DNA from 3 places in the Pseudoalteromonas sp. S3431 genome. Region 2 is predicted to be linked to each of the others. Evidence: predicted binding sites of a transcription regulator. Region 2 holds the regulator's gene; each other region holds the start of a gene.

Region 1 (2,278 bases), on a different contig from region 2:
GTTTCAAGTGAGCCTTGAATAATACTACCAAGCCCCTCAACCCCAGGGTTACCCTGCACCGGAGCACCACTTACAGCTGTTTCGGTATAAAGGTTTTGACCAATCGGCTCAAGACCCGATGGATTAATGAAGTCACTAATGGTGATCTGACCAATAACTACGTTATCGGCTTGACCTGCAACACGAACAGATACTTCTCCGTCTTGCGAAACAGTAATCGATTGAGCATCTTCGGGGACATTCATTTCTGGCTGAATAACATAACCAGCACCCGATGTAACAATTCGTCCATCACCATCGGTGGTAAACTGGCCATTGCGCGAATAGGCAATATTGCCATCTGGCTGCAGCACTTCAAAAAAACCTTCGCCGGAAATCATCCAATCTAGTGAGTTTTCGGTGGTTAACATGTTACCTTGCGTAAACTCTTTTTGGTTGGCTACAACTTTTGCACCCGCACCTAACATTAGGCCTGATGGCATTTCAGTGTCTTGCGATGAACGACCACCTGGCTGATTAATATTTTGATAAAGTAAATCTTCAAATATAGCGCGGCTTTTTTTGTAACCAACCGTACTGGCATTCGCTAAATTATTTGAAATAACCGAAATATCGGTTTGTTGAGCATCAAGCCCTGTTTTACTGATCCACAATGCAGGATTCATAATAGTGTCCTCATTTTAAAGTTAAACTATGCGCAACAGCTGATCTTGACGTTCGTCAATTTCTTCAGCTGTTTTCATCAGTTTGACTTGTAATTCAAATTGGCGTTGATGACTTATCATATCGACCATTTCATGAACGGGGTTTACATTCGACATTTCTAAGGTTCCACTCAATACTTTTACATTAGCGGAAGTATCAACAACTTGATTTGGTTTTGGTCTAAATAAGCCATCATTACCTTTTTCAAGTTGTGAATTATCAGCCTCAACGACCCTTAAGCGATCAACTTCTTCTAAAAAATTTGCTGGGGCGCCTTGCGGACGAACCTGAATAGCACCATCTTGACTAAATTCAACCTTTTCAATTGGTACAGGCAGTATAATTGGACCACCTTCGCCAATAACTTGACGTCCATGACTTGTTACCAGCATGCCTTCTGCTGTGATATTGAGCGTGCCTACTTTAGTGTAAGCTTCATTACCCGACGCATCTTGCACACTCAGCCATGCGTTATCGCTCATTGCGATATCTAAATCTCTGCCTGTTTCAACTATGCCACCCGATGTCATGTTTGAACCCGGACGTTCTTGCATCGAAAATACACGTGTTGGCAGCCCTTCACCAAACGCTTGCATAGAACGTGCTTGAGCAAAGTCTGATTTAAAGCCTGTCGTATTGGCATTCGCCAAATTATTGGCTTTAAGGGCAAGGCCCTGCAGGCTCTGTTTAGCACCTGAGGCCGCAATGTAGACCATTTTGTCCATAACATCGACTCACATTAAAAATCTCTAACTTAACAAATGCAAAATAGATGCCAGATTAGAGTTTACGTAACATTAGAGTGATGAAACAAACAATAGAAATGATAGCCACTTACTGTAACCATTGGTTTTGGTTTAGAGGCTAAAATAAAAAAGGCTGCAAAATGCAGCCTAAAATATTTAATTAAATTTAAATTATCGAATCTGCAAAATACTTTGCTGGATTGTTGAGTTAACTTCAAGCGCTCGCGAGTTAGCTTGGTAATTACGTTGAGCTGTGATTAAATCGACAAGCTCATTAGTTAAATTTGTATTTGATTGCTCAAGTGCTGATGAGTTAATACTACCAAATGTACCTGACCCTGCCTCACCTGCAACAGGCTCACCTGAGTCAATACTTTGCTTCCAACTTGTGTCGCCTATTTGTGATAAACCTTGCGAATTAGGAAAGCGAACCATAGCTATCTGGCCAAGGTATGTTGAATCACCGTTACTGTATGAAGCAACTAGTTTACCGTCGGTGCCAATATCAATTCCAGCTAAACGACCAACAGTCGAACCATCTTGATCAAGTGCTTTAACTTCAAAACCACTTGAATACTGTGTTGGTATACGTCCTGCCGTATTGTTTTCATCACGCCAATTAAGCTCAATACCTGTGCCTGGGAATGTAGCACCATTATCAAGCATTGTAGATAAACCAGTACCAGCACCAGCAGGTAGGTTTATCTCATCAAAAGTGGTTAGGTTTGTATTTGCTACTCCGCCTGTCGTTGCAGGTAAACCACTTGAATCAAAACCAAGAGTTGTGATCGGTGCATAAGGGGTCGTGGTTTGTTCTGCGCCCGAAG
Region 2 (2,278 bases):
TAGTGTCGAGCAAGCTTCTCTTTGTGTTTAATAACTTGGCGATCGAGCTTGTCAATCAGCGAGTCAATGGCGGCGTACATATCTTGATGTTCAGTAGAGGCAAATAACTCAGCTCCACTTACATGAATCGTTGCCTCAGCTTTTTGGTTTAATTTTTCTATATCAAGAATGACATGAACATTATTAATATGATCTGAGTGTCTTTCTAGCTTCGCAAATTTGGTATTTACATAATCTCTTAATGAATCAGTTACTTCTACGTGACGACCAGTTAAGTTTAGTTGCATAAGCATTACCCTCTTTGTTTAGCGTCTTAAATCAAACTTTTTCGCTGATTTGACGGTGGAATAGCTAGAGATTCGCGATACTTTGCGATTGTACGTCTCGCTACTTTTATTCCTTGCTCAGCTAATATATCTGCAATTTTACTATCACTCAATGGTTTTGCTGAGTTTTCTGCTGCGATTAATTTTTTAATGAGAGCGCGTATTGCTGTTGATGAGCATTCGCCTCCATTTTCAGTACTTACATGGCTTGAGAAAAAATATTTAAGCTCAAAAATACCGCGAGGTGTATGCATATATTTTTGAGTTGTTACGCGTGAAATAGTTGATTCGTGCATTTCGACCATTTCTGCTACATCATTTAAAACCATTGGTTTCATGGCTTCGGGGCCATGCTCAAAAAAACCTTGTTGTTGCTTAACAATACAATTAGTTACTTTTAATAGTGTATCGTTTCTACTTTCTAAACTTTTAATAAACCATTTAGCTTCTTGTAGATGCGAGCGAATAAACTGGCTATCACCACTTGATTTAACGGTGCGTGACATTGCTGCATATTGGCTGTTGACTCTGATTTTAGGCATGCTATCTGGGTTTAGTTCAACAACCCAGCGACCTTTTATTTTTTTCACCGATACATCAGGAATTACATACTCAGATTCTTCTCTAACTATAGTATCCGCCGGTTTTGGGCTAAGAGTATGTATTAAAGTCATTATTTCTTTAAGCTCTTCTTCTTTGAGCTTTGTTTTTTTCATTAATGTACGATAGTCGCGAGCAGCTAATAGATCAATGTGCTCGGTTAAAATCATTTTTGTTTCATTAATATAGGGTGTTTCTTTATCGTATTGGTTCAGCTGAATACATAAGCATTCTTGTAAACTACGTGCTGCAATACCAACAGGGTCAAACAATTGAATTCGTTTTAAAACAGCTTCTATTTCGTCAAGTTCAACTTCGTTGTCTTCTTCGTTCTCTTGATTAAAACTTTCTAAAATTTCTTCGCAGCTCAGCGTTAAAATACCCGAATCATCGACGGCTTCAACAATCGCAATCGCAATCGCTTCATCGGTAGGACTAAAGGGAGTCAGTTGTAGTTGCCACATTAGGTATTCATGGAGCGTTTCAGTTGAGGAGCCTTGGTATATAGATTCATCTTCAGGCATTGGTCCTGATGATGACGCTGGGGCTGCGCTCATATATTCATCCCAACTAACATCCATAGCCATTTCATCACTTAGCGTATCTTTAGCAAGTGCTTCACCACTGTCTTGCTCATATTCGCTCGGAACATCATCAGCATTTGCGCTAACAGTGACATCGTCGTTATCTGCTTTTTGCTCGTTTTTACCAGTAGAATCTTCGGCGTAATCTTGCTCTTCAACCTCTAATAGGGGGTTGCTGTCGAGTGCTTCTTGTATTTCTTGCTGGAGATCCAATGTACTGAGTTGCAACAGGCGAATTGCTTGTTGCAGCTGTGGAGTCATTGTAAGTTGCTGGCCCATGCGCAGCTGTAATGATTGCCTCATGTATCTCTAACAATCCTTTTATGTTGTTATAATTAATACTAGCAGATGCTTAAAGACATGGCGTAAATGTTACAGCCTAAATTGCTCGCCTAAATAAACATCACGTACTGTTTTATCGTTTAATACGTGTTCTGGAGTGCCTGATGCAATTAACTCACCATGAGAAACTATGTAGGCTTTTTCGCAAACATCAAGAGTTTCTCTTACATTATGGTCGGTAATTAACACACCAATACCACGATTTTTAAGATGTTCTATTATTTTCTTTATATCTAACACTGAAATAGGGTCAACACCAGCAAAAGGCTCATCAAGCAATATAAATTTAGGATCAGCGGCTAGTGCTCGCGCTATTTCAACTCGGCGACGCTCGCCTCCTGATAATGCCATACCTTGGCTATCACGAATGTGCTGAATACTAAATTCATCTAATAAATTGTTAAGTGTGTCTTCTCTTGCTTGCTT
Region 3 (2,278 bases), on a different contig from region 2:
TGGACGCTGATAAAATGGATAAGGTTGATCCCTACCATTTGCTCTTTACTATTTGGTCTACCACGCAATATTACGCCGACTTTCAGGCTGAGGTTTTACTCGTAATGAACAAATTAGAGTACGACGAAACTGATGTGGCACAAATTACGCAATCAATTGCCCACATAATTTTAAAAGGTATTGGTCTTAAAATACCTGAGCAAAGTGAGACTTAACCCATGACATCCTTTACTACACCCGATTTATTTGACGATCATCGCGATAACGTGCAAGTAGCAGACAGCGGCCTTTATCACTTTGGTAAAAAAACCACGTTTTATGGCAAAGTAGTTACCGTTACCTGCCCAGAAGACAACTCTTTTGCCGCCGATATATTACATGAAAATGGTGAAGGTAAAGTATTGGTTATAAACGGGTTTGCGAGCAAACGCTTTGCGTTTATAGGCGATATTATGGCTGAGCGTGCCCTAAATAATGGCTGGGAAGGCGTAATAATAAATGGCTGTTGCCGAGATATTGAAATACTCGCCACAATGAACTTACCTGTAATGGCGCTAGGCTCTACACCGCGTAGTACCTTAAAGCGCGGCTTTGGTGATAAAAACCAAGCTGTTACCATGCTTAGCACCACTATTGAACCTAACGATTGGGTTTACGCCGATATTAATGGTTTAATCATCAGTAAAACGCCGCTTATTTAGCACTCAAAACCATATAAATAAAGACCAACTTGGTGCATCTGCGCACCAAATTGGTTTGTTTTAGCTCATTTTAATCTCACTATTTTTATAGCCCACATTTACAAATCTCATATAACCCAACAAAACCTGACCAGTTGGACAGGATTTTAATTAATGGCATTCCTCTTGCTTAGGTTTTAAACAATATAATAAGCTAACCGATTAAAAAGCGGATCAGGCTCTGTAAAATAAAAACAAGATGTTACGCAGTGAGCTGAAAAATAATAAAAATTAATCCGTCTTTTTAATCACTCTAAATCTGAACTGCTTGGTCAGATTTTTTATAACGAGTGGTGATATGAGTACCAAAAATAATAATACGACCGGTATTTTTTGTGACCATGGTCCTACCCTGTGGCAAACAAACCAATCTGGTCTACTTGCAAACAATCGCTTAGCTGTAAAAGATGTATTTGCAGTAAAGGGCGAGCGTAACAGCGCAGGCAACCCACACTGGTTTAAAACAGCTAAACCGGCTCAAAATACGGCAAGCTCGGTTAATAAGCTCATGACCGCTGGTTGTAACTTTATAGGCTTTACCCATACTGACGAACTGGCTTATAGCTTAGAGGGTAATAATATACATTATGGCGCTGCGCAAAATCCTAAATTAAAAGGGCATGCTTGCGGTGGTTCGAGTATGGGGTCTGCTGCTGCAGTTGCTGCTAACTTAGCTGATATTGGCTTAGGCACCGACACCGGCGGCTCAATTAGAATACCCGCCAGCTATTGTGGTTTATATGGCATAAGGCCAAGCCATAACGTGATTGAAAAAGACGGCCTAATACCGTTGGCTCCGCCTTTTGATACCATAGGTTGGCTTACCCAAAGCGCCGAGCTATTAAGCGATGTAGGTAATGTACTGCTACCAAATCAAGCTATTAATAACGTTGATACCTTAGTTATTTGTGAGCCGTTATTTGAACTCGTTGACCCTGTTTTACAAGCCCCACTTAAACAATTGCTTGAAAAAACCAAGCCTAATTTTAAGCACCATAAAGAATTTGAACTACCTAACAGCAGCTTATTAAATGAACTTGCGGATAGTTTTAGAGTACTGCAAGGGCGAGCAATCGCAAAAACGCATAAAGATTGGCTTCAATTGCCGGGGCAACTTCCCCAGTTTGCTCCAGCAATTGCGGCACGTTTTAATATGGCGCTTGCCCTAACTGATCAAGAAGAACAAGAAGCACTAAAAGTACAAACCCAATGGCAAACACTAATAGCTAAAAACCTAAATACAAACAGCTGTTTATTTTTGCCAACCACACCTACAACCGCACCTAAATTAGGCGTCGACACAAGCGCCTTACGCATGCAAATTATTACGCTTTCGGCAATTGCAGGGCTTAGTAGCTCAGCGCAAGTGCATTTACCGCTGGCTGATTTAGCAAATGATCATCTGTATGGTTTTTCATTAATGATGAGCCACGGTAACGATAAAAGCCTACTTGCTTGCGTTAAGCACCTAGCTGCACATTTTAAACAGGACACACCGGCATGACCACACACAATATTGCATTTACCGCGTCTCATTT

Evidence for each region. Region 2 encodes sigma-54, which starts transcription at its own class of promoters, with help from an activator protein. Its sites were predicted from a motif close to GTTGGCACGNNNNTNGNNT; they were not measured.
Region 1: the regulator sigma-54 is predicted to act here: its motif matches at 1,467-1,485, upstream of DO88_RS01180 (flagellar basal body rod protein FlgF).
Region 3: the regulator sigma-54 is predicted to act here: its motif matches at 854-872, upstream of DO88_RS11180 (amidase family protein).

What each region holds. Positions count from the first base shown of each region.
Region 1 covers NZ_JJNY01000108.1:8,215-10,492, forward strand. The annotation lists gene flgG (flagellar basal-body rod protein FlgG) at 1-665, opposite strand, end outside; gene DO88_RS01180 (flagellar basal body rod protein FlgF) at 687-1,430, opposite strand; gene flgE (flagellar hook protein FlgE) at 1,623-2,278, opposite strand, start outside.
Region 2 covers NZ_JJNY01000044.1:51,843-54,120, reverse strand. The annotation lists gene hpf (ribosome hibernation promoting factor) at 1-287, opposite strand, end outside; gene DO88_RS08090 (RNA polymerase factor sigma-54) at 314-1,813, opposite strand; gene lptB (LPS export ABC transporter ATP-binding protein) at 1,883-2,278, opposite strand, start outside.
Region 3 covers NZ_JJNY01000034.1:643-2,920, forward strand. The annotation lists gene DO88_RS11190 (TetR/AcrR family transcriptional regulator) at 1-215, shown strand, start outside; gene DO88_RS11185 (putative 4-hydroxy-4-methyl-2-oxoglutarate aldolase) at 219-701, shown strand; gene DO88_RS11180 (amidase family protein) at 1,039-2,244, shown strand; gene DO88_RS11175 (gamma-glutamyltransferase family protein) at 2,241-2,278, shown strand, end outside.